Regions from separate parts of the Streptomyces sp. NPDC059398 genome, predicted to be linked through region 1. Evidence: riboswitches for the same ligand, from Rfam matches in the RefSeq annotation. Region 1 holds a riboswitch; each other region holds the start of a gene.
The links. Region 1 has a riboswitch for cobalamin ahead of ACFXBC_RS04420 (ABC transporter substrate-binding protein). Riboswitches for the same ligand answer to the same signal wherever they lie in the genome.
Positions count from the first base shown of each region.

Region 2: another riboswitch for cobalamin. It lies ahead of ACFXBC_RS00550 (ABC transporter substrate-binding protein); the one in region 1 lies ahead of ACFXBC_RS04420 (ABC transporter substrate-binding protein).
Region 3: another riboswitch for cobalamin. It lies ahead of metE (5-methyltetrahydropteroyltriglutamate--homocysteine S-methyltransferase); the one in region 1 lies ahead of ACFXBC_RS04420 (ABC transporter substrate-binding protein).
Region 4: another riboswitch for cobalamin. It lies ahead of ACFXBC_RS05695 (CbtB-domain containing protein); the one in region 1 lies ahead of ACFXBC_RS04420 (ABC transporter substrate-binding protein).

Region 1 covers NZ_JBHYWP010000006.1:113,063-116,263, reverse strand. Annotated here, with positions in the region: gene tkt (transketolase) at 1-643, shown strand, start outside; gene ACFXBC_RS04425 (GNAT family N-acetyltransferase) at 757-1,332, opposite strand; cobalamin riboswitch at 1,493-1,621, shown strand; gene ACFXBC_RS04420 (ABC transporter substrate-binding protein) at 1,674-3,201, shown strand, end outside.
Region 2 covers NZ_JBHYWP010000001.1:120,528-123,728, reverse strand. Annotated here, with positions in the region: gene ACFXBC_RS00555 (FecCD family ABC transporter permease) at 1-288, opposite strand, end outside; gene ACFXBC_RS00550 (ABC transporter substrate-binding protein) at 342-1,340, opposite strand; cobalamin riboswitch at 1,379-1,508, opposite strand; gene ACFXBC_RS00545 (sensor histidine kinase) at 1,503-3,071, opposite strand; gene ACFXBC_RS00540 (response regulator transcription factor) at 3,068-3,201, opposite strand, start outside.
Region 3 covers NZ_JBHYWP010000052.1:36,639-39,839, forward strand. Annotated here, with positions in the region: gene metE (5-methyltetrahydropteroyltriglutamate--homocysteine S-methyltransferase) at 1-1,727, opposite strand, end outside; cobalamin riboswitch at 1,890-2,113, opposite strand; gene ACFXBC_RS19655 (SAM-dependent methyltransferase) at 2,323-3,156, opposite strand.
Region 4 covers NZ_JBHYWP010000009.1:73,187-76,387, forward strand. Annotated here, with positions in the region: gene ACFXBC_RS05685 (alkaline phosphatase family protein) at 1-102, opposite strand, end outside; gene ACFXBC_RS05690 (CbtA family protein) at 323-1,090, opposite strand; gene ACFXBC_RS05695 (CbtB-domain containing protein) at 1,137-1,361, opposite strand; adenosylcobalamin (AdoCbl) riboswitch at 1,406-1,496, opposite strand; gene ACFXBC_RS05700 (histidine phosphatase family protein) at 2,075-2,692, shown strand; gene ACFXBC_RS05705 (DUF2127 domain-containing protein) at 2,768-3,201, opposite strand, start outside.

The DNA of each region.
Region 1 (3,201 bases):
GGCCATCCCCGGCCTGGACGTCGTACGGCCCGGTGACGCCAACGAGACCGCCGCCTGCTGGGCCGCCATCCTTGAGCACACCGACCGGCCGACGGGACTGGTCCTCACCAGGCAGAACCTCCCCGTACTCGACCGTGGTCCGGGCTCCGGCCACACCCCCGCCGCGGCGGCCGCCAAGGGCGGGTACGTGCTCACCGAGCGCGGCCGGGGCTCCGAGCCCGACGTGATCATCGTCGCGACCGGCTCGGAGGTGCAGATCGCACTGGACGCCTGTGCTCTGCTGCTGGCCGGTGATCTGACGGTCCGGGTGGTGTCCATGCCGTGCCGCGAATGGTTCGCCCTCCAGCCGGCCGCCTACCAGGACGAGGTGCTCCCGCCTGCGGTACGCGCCCGGGTGAGCGTCGAGGCCGCCGTCGGCCAGGGCTGGCGCGAGGTCGTCGGCGACGCCGGGCGGATCGTCAGCCTTGAGCACTACGGCGCGTCGGCGGACTACCAGCGCCTCTACTCCGAGTTCGGGATCACCCCCGAAGCGGTCGCGCAGGCCGCCCGGGACAGCCTGGACGACACGCGGACGGCGACGCGCCCCGGCGGCCGGCAGAGTACGGCGGCGCCCGCCGACGGCGGCACGGCCGACCGGCCGTGAGGCCCCACCGGCCGGAGCCGCCCATGGGCTCCGGCCGGTGCGGTGTACGGACCAACTGCCGTGCCAAGCAGTGCAGTTGACGGATCAAACGGCACGATGGCGGGTGGGGGCGGTCAGTCCCGGCGGCGCAGGTCCAGCATGCAGAGAACCGTGTCGTAGCGGTCCTCGCCGACGGCGACGAAGCCGGGGAGGCGCCCGTACGGAGTGAAGCCGAGCGACCGGTAGAGCTCCAGAGCCCTGGTGTTGTCGCCACGGGCGTCCAGCGTGAGCACCTCGATACCCGCCTTCCGCGCATCGGTGATCAGGCCGGCGGTCAGCGCCCGGCCGACACCATGCCCCTGGGCCTCGGCGGCCACCGCGATCTTCTCCACATCGGCGTGCGGCCGGTGGGTCGGCCGGGCGTACCGCAGCCAGTACCCGAGCCCCACCATGCGGCGGTCCAGGTAGGCGGCGCGCAGGCCGGCGTCTCCCGCCCGCGCCGCGCGGACGACACGGCGGAGAAGTCCGGCCACTTCGTCCGGCGCGGGCGGTTCGACCCAGCCCAGCGCTGCGCCCGCTCCGACCAGGTCGGCCAGCATCCGGTGAGCGGACTCGGCGAGCCCGGCCGCCAACTCCGGATCGGCAGCCAGCTCCTCGGCGTCGAGGATCACGGGCTCGGCTCTCGGACCGCCGGTCAGGGGGGATGTCATGGGCCGCAGCCTAGTGACCCCGGCCGATCCGGTTCCATCGGCCCTGGGCCGCCGGACAGCCGAGACCTCCGGACAGCCGAGACCTCCGGACCACGGAACGGGAACCGGGTTCCGGCCACCTCTGCCCCGTACGTCACAATGAGTGCACGAGGCGACGGGGATCAGGAAGCCGGTGCGAGTCCGGCGCGGTCCCGCCACTGTGACCGGGAAGCGGTCCTCCTGCATGTCACTGTCCGCTGACGCGGGCGGGAAGGCGGAGGTGAGCGACGATCCGGGAGCCAGGAGACTGACCTGTCGCCGGTCCGCGAGCAGGGGCGAGGACACCCCGGAGAGGATCGGCTGTGACGACGCATGCCCGGACGGAGGCCCCGGACCGGCACCGGCCGGTGCTCGGCAGACGGGGAGCGCTGGCCGCCGGAGGCGCCCTGGCACTGGCCGCGACCGGCCTGCTCGCCGGGTGCGGCGGGGACAGGAAGGACGGGGGAGGCGGTGACCGGTTCCGCGCCGCGTTCACGGCCGGCGGCTCACAGGAGACCCTCGACCCCCATGTCGCCCCGAACTTCGTCGACCAGGCCCGCGCCAAGGCCCTGTACGACACGCTCGGGACCTACGCCGACGACATGTCCGTCCGCAAGCGGCTCGCGGAGTCCTGGGAGAGCGACGCGTCCGGCACCCGGTGGCGCATACGGCTGCGCAAGGCGCAGTTCCACGACGGCAAGCCGGTCACCGCCAAGGACGTCCTCTACAGCTACCGCCGCGCCGCCGACCCCGCCACCGGCTCCCCCTCGCAGGTCCTGCTGTCGGCCATCGACTCCGGCGCCACCCGGGCCGACGGCGAACGGTCCGTCGTCTTCGTACTGAAGGCGCCCAACTTCGAGTTCCCCACCGTCTTCGCGGGCCCCGGCACGGAGATCATCCCCGACGGGACGAAGGAATTCCGCAAGCCCATCGGCTCCGGCCCCTTCACCTATGTGTCGTTCACGCCCGGCGGCACCGCCCGCTACCGCGGCTGGGACGGCCACTGGGACGGCGCCCCGCACATCGCGGAGCTGGAGATCGTCCCCGCGAACGAGGAGTCTGCGCGGCTCAACGCGCTGCTGTCCGGGCAGGTCCACTACGCCGCCGACCTGGCCGGTGCCTCCGTGGACCGGCTGAAGAAGGAGGGCTCGACGCGGCTGCTGACCGCCGAGCGGGCCACCGCCCAGCAGTTGTTGCTGCGCACCGGCCGCAAGCCGTTCGACGATCCGCGGCTGGTGCGCGCCGTGCAGCTGGGGATCGACCGGGAGGCGCTGGTCCGGGTCGCGCTGGCCGGACACGGGGAGCCGGGGAACGACCTGTTCGGCATGGGTCTGCGCGGCTATCCGAACGGCATCGCGCCCCGGGTACGCGATGTCGGCCAGGCACGGAAGCTGGTGAAGGAGGCCGGAGCGGAGGGGCTGCACATCACCGTGGAGACCAGCTCCGTCGATGCCACCTGGGAGGCGGCCGCGGACCTGATGGGGCGGCAGCTGCGTGAGGTCGGGCTCCGTCTGACCGCCAACACCCGTGCGTCCAGTACGTACTTCAGTGAAATCAGGACACAGGGGGTGGCCGCCTTCAACACCACCTCCACCCTGCCCCTCTCCGACTTCCTCCAGCAGCGGGTCCGCGGGGGAGCGGCCCGCAACCAGACGCAGTACGCGTCGAAGAAGTTCGACACGCTCCTGGAGCGGGCCCGCACCACCCGGGACGAGAAGGAGCGGCTGGCGCTCCTCGCCCGGGCACAGAAGCTCGCCCGGGACGAGTCCGGACTGCTGGTGTGGGCGTTCTCCGACGCCAACGACGCGATCGGCCCATCGGTCCGCGGTCTGCGCGCCGCGCCGCCCAACT
Region 2 (3,201 bases), on a different contig from region 1:
GGCCGACGCCCCCGAGGAGGCGCCCAGCAGAAAGGGATCGGCCAGCGCGTTGCGCACCAGCGCCTGGAGGACCGCCCCGGACAGCGCGAGCCCCGCCCCGACGACGGCCCCGAGCACCACCCGGGGCAGCCGCACGTCCCACACGATCGTCGGATACGCGCCGCTCCGCTCGCCGCCCAGCACCACCCGGAGCACCTCGCCCGGCGGGATGCGCACCGGGCCGAGCGCCAGTCCCGCCACCGCCGTCGCGAGCAGCACCACGGTGAGCACACCGGTCACGACGGGCATCGAACGCAGCACACCCGAGGCCGGAGGATGCGGCCGGGCCTTGGTCCCGGCCCTCATCCGGCGTCGGGGTGCAGCTGCGCGGCCAGGTCCCCGACGGCGTCAGCGACGCGTACGCCGAGGACGGCCGACGACAGCGGCAGCACCGCGAAACGCCTGTTCCTGATGGCGGGGACGTCCTTGAGGGCGGGATCGCCGAGCAGCCGCTTCTTCTTCGCCGCGACGCTGGTCCCGCCGTAGTCGTAGACCACGACGACCTGGGGCCTGCGCTTGATGACCTGCTCCCAGGAGACATCACCGAAGCTCTTCCCCAGATCGGCGAAGACGTTGGTGCCGCCCGCCAGTGACACGATCTCGTTGCCGATACCGCTGCCGCCCGCCGTGAACGCCGAGCTGTCCCCCGAGTCGTACACGAAGACCGAGGGCCGGTCCGCCCCCTTGAGCTTCGCCTCGACGGCCGCGATCTTCTCCTTCTGCTCCGCGATCAGCTTCCGGCCGCGGCCGGGAACGCCGAAGGTCCGCGCGACCTGGGTGATCTCGGTGCTGAGCTGACCGAGGCCGACCGGGCCGCCGGTGCAGTTCTCGATATTGAGCCGGGTGTTGATGCCCGACTTCTGGAGCCCGGCCCGGTCACGGCCCTGGGCCTTGTCGAAGGCGCTGGCGTAACCGCCGTAGACGAAGTCCGGGTTGGCGCCGAGGAGGGTCTCCCGGGACGGGTACTCCTTGGCGATGACCTTGGTCTTCGCGTAGTCGGCGCGGTACCGGGGAAGGACCTTGTCGTCGAGGTAGGCGGTGCCCGCGATCCGGTCCCGGAGTCCGAGGGCCAGCATGAGTTCCGTCGCGTGCTGGTTCATCGTGACGGCCCGCTTCGGGGGCGCGTCGAAGGTCGTCCTGGTCCCGCAGTTGTCGACCGTGTACGGGAATCCGGCGGGAGCTTTCGCGCCCCTGTCCGCGCCCGTGTCCTGCGTGGAGCCCGCCCCGCAGCCGGCGAGCGGCAGCAGGATCAGGGGTATGAGCGCCAGTGCGGCGCGCGACGTCCGGGGGTTACGGGGCATGGCCGGGCCTCTCCGGGGGATGTCCTCGTCCCCAGGTCGTACGGAGAAGGCGGCGCGGGAAGTGTCTGGCTTCCGGGCCGCGAGGCCCGGTCACAGTGGCGGGACCGTACCGGAATCGCACCGGTTTCCTTCACCGCACCGCCTGGGTTCGCGCTCAGTGTGTCAGACGCCGCCAGGGCCGCTCCCCTTGGCTGCCCGGGCCCGCGGAGCGTCCTGGGCGGGCGGGGTGTCCTGGGTCCGCGGGGCGTCCCCGGTCCGCGGGGCGGGCAGGTCCAGGGCGAAGGCGGCGCCGTCGCCGACGGTGAGCGTCCCGCCGTGCCGGTGCGCGACATCGCGGGCGATGGCCAGGCCGAGACCGGCGCCCCCGTCGTCACGGGTCCGGGCGTCGTCGAGCCGTACGAACCGCTCGAAGATCCGTTCACGCTCCGCGGGCGGCACCCCGGGGCCGTCGTCCGCGACCTCCGCGACGAGCCGGCCGTTCCGCTCCCGTACGCAGACCTCGACGCCCGAGCGCGCGTGCCGCTGGGCGTTGTCCAGGAGGTTGCCGATCACCCGCGCCAACTGCCCGCGGGATCCCTCCACTTCGAGCCCGTTCGCGGCGTCGACCGTCACCGGCACCCGGCCCCCGTGCCGCCGCGAGACCTCCTCGCGCACCAGCTCCCCCAGGTCGATCCGCGCCGCACCGGGCCGCTCCCCCGCGTCCAGGCGGGCGAGCAGCAGCAGATCGGCGGCCAGTTGCTGGAGCCGTACAGTGTCCATGACCGCGCCCTCGACGTCGAGCAGCTCCGGGTGCGCGGCGCCGACCTCCAGCTGGGTGCGCAGACTCGCGATGGGGCTGCGCAGTTCGTGGGAGGCGTCCGCGACGAACCGCCGCTGCCGGTCGACGGAGCGCTCCAGGGCGGTGAGCGTCTCATTGGTCGTACGGGCCAGCCGGGCCACCTCGTCGTGCGAGCCGGGCTCCGGGACCCGCCGGCCGAGGTCCTCGGACGCGGTGATCGCCGCCATCTCCCGCCGGATCCCCTCGACGGGGCGCAGGGCGCGCCGGGTCACCAGCCAGGTGACGCCCGCGACGACCAGCAGGAGGGCGGGCAGCCCGATGAGCATCGCGCCGCGGAGCGTGCTGACGGCGCTCTGCTCGGTGGTGAGCGGGGCGCCCGCGTAGACGATCAGGGTGTCGTCGCTGCCGTTGGTCACCTCGACCGCGGCGAACCGGTAGTCGGCGGTGTCACCGTCCACGGTCGCGGTGCCGGAGCTGAAGTGGGGGTCGTCGTGCGAGACCTCACCGCGCGGCGGATCGTCGCCGCTGCCGTGGTCGTCATCGTCGTCGTCGCTCTTGTCGTCGCTCTTGTCGTCGCTCTTGCCGTGGCTCTTGTCGTCGCCATGGTCGTCGTCGTGCTTCGACTCGGCCGGCGCCGGATGCACCGCGGTGGTCGCCGTCCCCGTCACGGCGTCCAGATCGTCACTGGCGGCGCGCAGTCCGCCGTGCTCGGTGACCACCTGCACCGGGTTCTCGTCGGAGTCGGGCAGATGGAGTTTGCGGTACGGGACGTCGAGCGCGACCTGCGATGCGATGTTCTGGGCGACGACCTCGGCGCGCAGATCGGTCTGGCCCGTGAGGTTGGACCGCAGGACGCTCAGGAGCGAGAGCCCCGCGGCGACCAGCGCGACAGCGACGACGGCCGTCGCGCCCAGCGCCGCCCTGGCCCGTACGGAACCGAGCAGGCGCCTCATTCGGCGACCAGACGGTACCCCGCGCCGCGCACGGTCTGGATGAGTCCGGCGCCCAGCTTGCGGCGCAGGGCGCTCACGTACACCTCGACGATGTTCGGGTCGCCCTCGTAGGCGAAGTCCCAGACGTGCT
Region 3 (3,201 bases), on a different contig from region 1:
CAGGCGAGCATGGTGACCGGGCCGGTGAGCATGCCCTTGACCGGGCGGCCGGTCAGGGACTGGGCGTACGTCGTCCAGCGCACCGTCATCGGCTCCGGACGTGAGATGTCGCCGGCCAGGATCGGCGGGCGGACATAGCGGGTCCCGTAGGACTGCACCCACCCCTGCTGGGTGGCGAGATAGCCGGTGAGCTGCTCGGCGAAGTACTGCACCATGTCGTTGCGCTCGGGCTCGCCGTGCACCAGGACATCCAGCCCCGCCGTCTCCTGGAAGGCGATCACCTGCTGGATCTCGTCCCTGACGCGCTCCTCGTACCCCGCGGTGCCGATGCGCCGGGCCCGCAGGTCGGCGCGGGCCGCCCGCAATCCGGTGGTCTGCGGGAACGAGCCGATCGTGGTGGTCGGCAGGAGCGGCAGCCCGAGGCGGGCGCGCTGGGCGGCGGCCCGCTCGGTGTACGGCTGGGAGCGGTGCGTATCCGCGTCCGTGACCGCGGCGGCCCTGGCCCGTACGGCGGGGTCACGGGTGATCGCCGACCCCGCCCGGGAGGCCAGATCGGCCCGGTTGGCGGCCAGTTCGGCCGCGATGGCGCCGGTACCCCCGGCAAGTCCCCTGGCGAGGGTCGCGATCTCCGTGGTCTTCTGCCGGGCGAAGGCGAGCCAGCGCAGGATCTGCGGGTCGATGTCCCGTTCGGCGGTCGCGTCGAGCGGCACATGCAGGAGCGAGCAGGAGGCGGCGACGTCGACCCGGTCCGCCAGGCCGAGCAGGGTGCCAAGGGTGGCCAGTGACTTCTCCAGGTCGTTGACCCAGACGTTGCGCCCGTCGACCACACCGGCGACCAGGCGCTTGCCGGGCAGCCCGCCGACGGCGGCCAGCGCGTCCACATTGGCCGCGGCGGTGCCGGTGAAATCGAGCGCCAGGCCCTCCACCGGAGCCTTCGCCAGGACGGGCAGCGCGTCACCGAGCCGGTCGAAGTAGGAGGCGACCAGCAGCTTCGGGCGGTCGCCGAGCGAACCGAGCATCCGGTAGGCGCGTGCGGTGGCGTTCAGTTCGGCGGGGGTGCGGTCCTGGACGAGGGCCGGCTCGTCCAGCTGGACCCACTCCGCGCCCGCCGCCCGCAGATCGGCCAGCACCTCGGCGTAGACGGGCAGCAGCCGGTCGAGCAGCGTCAGCGGTTCGAAGTCCGCCGCGACGCCCGGGGCGGGCTTGGCCAGCAGCAGATAGGTGACCGGGCCGACGAGGACGGGGCGGGCGGTGAGCCCGCCGGCGGTCGCCTCCCGGAACTCCCCGGTCTGCTGGGTGGAGTCGGCGGTGAACACCGTGTCCGGGCCCAGTTCGGGCACCAGATAGTGGTAGTTGGTGTCGAACCACTTGGTCATCTCCAGGGGCGCGACCTCCTGAGTGCCGCGTGCCATCGCGAAGTAGCCGTCGAGTGCGTCGGCCTCGACGGCCTTGCGGTGCCGCTCGGGGATCGCGCCGACCATGACGCTGGTGTCCAGTACGTGGTCGTAGTACGAGAAGTCACCGGTGGGCACCTCATGGATGCCGGACTCCGCCAGGCGCTGCCAGTTCGACCGGCGCAGATCTGCGGCGGTCTCCCGGAGGCCGTCGGCGTCGACGCGGCCCTTCCAGTAACCCTCGACGGCCTTCTTCAGTTCCCGGTTCGGGCCCTGGCGGGGGTAGCCGTACACGGTGGCCCGTGCTGCCGCGGCTTCGGGCTTCGCTGTCACGGAAATCTCCTTCGCGAGATGACTCCTTGAGATCCCGGAGACGGGACGGGAGCGCGAAGGGATGACGGACCGTAGGGCCTCGCACGTGCCATGAGGCACGGCTGTCCCGCCGGTATGCGCGCCGACCCGCCCACGAGGTCACCGGGATGTCCGTACGCGAACGGTCGCGCACGGGCAACGGGCAGGTCTTCGGACTCGCGGGCACGGTCACCCTCCAAGGGGCGTCCACCTACTGGCCGTCGCTTCCCAGACCCGGCCGGGCCCAGTGCGTATGACGGCGGTCGTTCCCACTCACCGCTGCGGGGCAGTCCCGGATTTCCACCGGGTTCCCTCTTACGACGCATCCCGCCTGGCGGACGGGGCGAACCAGTTGCACCAGCCAGCCTAGGCGGAGACTCCCCGGCGCGGGGGCATCTGCCCACATCGCGGACGGTGATGTGGGACACCGGGCGCGCGGGTCGGCCGCCCCGCGCCCCCCCCCGCGCGGGGGGGTGCCCCCGGGGGGGGGGGCTCCGCCCCACCGGGGGGGGGGTGTGTGGGGCCCCGCGGGGGCCCCCGCCCCCCCCCCCCGCGCCCCGCCGCTCCCGTCCGGCGGCTACCTCTTCACCCCGAGTCCCGCCCAGATCGGGGCCGAGGCGGCATCGGGTCCGGCCTCCGGGTGTCCGATCTCGGGTACGACGGTCGCGGGCCGCCACAGATGGGGCGCGACCAGACCGGGCTCGATCAGCTCCGTGCCGTCGAAAAAGCGCAGTGTCTCGTCCCGGGTGAGCGGCCGCAGCGCCGTGCCCTCGGCCGCGAAATCGTCCTGCAGCGTGGCGGAGCCACCCGCGAGCTCCCGGGCGAACACCGATATCACCAGACAGCTGCCGGCGGGCAGCGCGTCCATCAGGCGCCGGACGACGGCGTGCGGCTGGTCCTTCGGGTCGATCCAGTGCAGCAGCAGCCCCATCGTCAGGGCCACCGGCTGCCCGAGGTCGAGGGTGTCGCGCAGTTCCGCGGACCCGAGAATGCTGTCCGGATCGGTGAAGTCCGCCGGGATGTACGCGGTGCGCCCGGCCGGGCTGCTGACGTGCAGGGCCCGGGAGTGGGCGAGGACGATCGGATCGTTGTCCGCGTACACGACGCGCGATTCCGGCGCCGTCTCCTGCGCGACCTCGTGCAGATTGGGCGACGTCGGTATGCCCGTGCCGATGTCCAGGAACTGCCGGATGCCCGCCTCGCCCGCCAGATACCGCACAGCACGCAGTACGAACTCCCGGTTGATCCGGGCGGCCAGCTGCACCGACGGCATCTTCTCGGCCACCGTGGCGGCCATGGCACGGTCGGCGGGATAGTTCGTCTTGCCGCCCAGGAACACATCGTAGATACGGGCGGGATGGGCCCTGTCCGTACGCAGGTCGATCGGCGCCCGGTCGTTCGCAGGGCTCATCCACTCGTCCGGTGACGACAACGGATCTCTCCTCTGTTGCTCAAC
Region 4 (3,201 bases), on a different contig from region 1:
GACCGCCTTCTGCACGCTGGGCGGCAGCAGCGAGAGCGCCGCAGCGCCGCCCACGGCGCCTGCCGCTGAGCCAAGGAGTCTGCGTCGCGTCAACTCGGCCATGAACATCCCCTTCTCACGCTCGGACGGGCCCGTTCTGAGGCCCCTCCGGAACTCTCTCGGGAGCCCGGTGAAGAGGGGAGGAGTCGGACGATGAACAGGTGGCCAATGAGCGGCAAGGGCTTGGCCAAGCCAGAACCTGGTGTTCGCACAGCCGGGATCCCGCCCGGACAAAGGTCCGGACGGGATCCGTGAGTAGCCGTGAAGCCCCTTGTGGGAGAGCTCAGTTGGTGGGGGCGGCCGTTGGCGCCACGGTGCCGTCCGTGTGGTGTGACGCAGCCGTCCGTGGGAGGAGATGACGCTCGGCGAGGTGGCCGAAGAGCAGGCCGAACGCGGTCCACAGCGTGAGCTGGATGGCGAGCGCCGAGAGCCGGAACTGCCAGAGCAGGGTGGCCGGGAAGTCCTTGGGCACCTCGTTGACGGCGGGCAGGAGCGCATAGGCGAGTCCGACCAGTACGAGGAAGGCGGCCCCGGCCGCTACGGTCGCGTTCCAGTTGCCCAGCCGTGGCGCGAGCCGTTTGCCGAGGAGCACGGCGGCCACCGAGAGCAGCACGCTGAGGACCATCATCAGGAAGTACAGGGCGGTGCGTTTGCCGATGGTGCCGGGGTCGCCGACGGACGGCGGGTTGGCCGGGTACTTGAGGAACGGCACGACGTACACGGTGATCAGGGCGCCGGCCGAGACCAGCATGGCTGTCGCCCGCGGGCCGAAGCCGCCGGTACGGCCGAGTGCGAAGCAGAACGCGAGAGCGGCGATACCGCCGACCGCGACGCCGAAGACGAGCACACCGGTGGCGAGTCCCGCCGTCGACTGGAGGGAGCGGCTGACCACCTCCATCTCGTGCTCATGGCTGTGCGCGTCCTCGAAGGCGATGGCCGAGTCGACCCGCGGCTCACCGAGCAGATAGGCGACCACCAGGGCCAGTACACCGGCGGCGAGGCCGGCCAGCATGCCGCGGACGAGCAGGACGCGTATCGATATGGAGTTCATGAGAGAGGTCCCCTGGACGTCAGTAGGTCAGTTGGACGTCAGTAGGTCAGTGGCAGGGGAAGCCGAGGAGATGACGTCCGTCGTGGACCCACTCGTGCACGTCGGTCCCCGAGACGACCGAGGTGGCGCCCTGCTCGGCGCCGACGAAGTACAGCAGGACGAGCATGAGGATCCCGAAGAAGACCGCCCAGGGGGCGATGGCCTTGGCCGAGAGCGGAGCGATCGCCGGAGTGGCGGGGGCGCTCGGAGTGGGGGCAAGGGAGTTTGCCATGGCAGAACCTCCTGGGGAACACGCGTCCCGGTCGTGGTGCCTGAGACGAAGGTGCTGGGTCTGACTTCCCGTAGGACGGGTTCACAGTGGCGCGACCGTGCCGGATTCTCACCGGACTTCCATTACGCCTTCGTCATGTTCACGTGGACCGTACCGTCTGCCCGACCGGCTTCGCTACGGTGCCGGTCCGGCAGAACGGCCCGTCACACCCCGCGCCCGGTACCCCGGACGCACGTGTTCTGCTTGCCCGGCCGGACGGGTGGACGGGTGGACGGCGGGACGGTGAGGGCGATGACGGTACGGGTGATGCAGTACGGATGATGCAGTACGGATGATGTCGGTCTCACCTCGCGGAGCGGGGTCCGGCTCTGTGCGAGGTCCGTATCGACGACGCGGGGCCGCCGGACGAGGCGTTCCGGCGGCTGGACGTCGCGCCGCTGACGCCGACCGGGCTGGGCGGCAGGGCCGGACGGTGGAACCCGCGCACCGGACGGTCGCCGGAGCCGTGACCAGGGGTGCGCCCCGGCGGCGGGTGCGCTCCGCTGGAGAGGGCGTGGCAGTGCGCCCGGAATCACACCCCGTGAGCCGCCTCTGCGGGAATCTTCGCTGGTCGTGACAGGCTGAAGCCCTTGTACAACATCAACACAGACGTCACGGGTGGCTCCGACAGCACATCGGCGGCCCGGTGACAGACGCGAAAAGGCAGGGCGGTCATGGGAGAGCTGATTCTCGTACGGCACGGTGAGACCAGCTGGAGCCGCACCGGGAAACACACCAGCTGGACGGATCTGCCGCTGACGGCGGCCGGCGAGGAGCAGGCCCGCAAGGTCGCACCGCTGCTGGCCCAGCGGCGCATCGCACTGACCCTCACCAGCACGCTGACCAGGGCCAGGCGGACGGCCGAGCTGGCGGGCCTCGAACCCGCACGCGCCGACGCCGACCTGCACGAGTGGGACTACGGGGCGTACGAGGGCATCACCAGCGCGGAGATCCACCAGGACCGGCCCGACTGGGACCTGTGGACCGACGGGGTGGCCGAGGGCCCGCCCGAGCACCCCGGCGAGTCCCCGCAGCAGGTTGGCGAGCGCGCCGACCGCGTCCTGCGGCGGGTCGACGTGGCGCTGCGCGACGCCGATCTGGACGGCGAGGGCGGAGACGTCGTCCTCGTCGGGCACGCCCACTTCCTGCGGGTGCTGACCGCGCGCCGGCTCGGACTGCCCGCGTCGGCCGGGGCGCTGTTCCGGCTGGACACCGCGTCCGTGAGCCGGATCGGCACCGAACACGGCCGACCCGCCCTCGCCGTGTGGAATCAGGTGCCGCTCAGCGGGTGACGGGTGACGGGTGACGGGTGACGGGTGACGGGTGGCTGGGGGTGGGGCCGGCCGGTGCCGCAGCGGTGACGGGCCTCAGCCGTTGACGTGCGCCGCCCCCGCGGTCGTCTCGACTTCCAGCAGTGAGGCGCTCTGGCGCTCCGCTTCGAAGGCCGTGTGCCCGCCCCGCAGGCCGAACAGGCGCTTGCCGAGCAGGATGTAGAGCACCGCCAGGATGTTGACCGTCAGGGTGGCGATCTTCAGCCAGCTGACCTTCTCGGTGAGCTCGTAGACCTCCAGCGGCAGGAACACCGCCGTGGCGACGACCGTCAGATACTCGGCCCAGCGCTTGGCGCGCCACAGTCCGACGCCCTCGACGATCTCGATCAGCGCGTAGACGACCAGCAGCGCGGCGACCAGCACCAGTGTGGAGTGCTTGTAACCGAAGGTCTTCTGGATGGTGCCGACCACCGGCGAGTGGTCCAGGTCGTAGTGGAAGTGACGGAACACCGGGCGCAGCACGTCCAGGT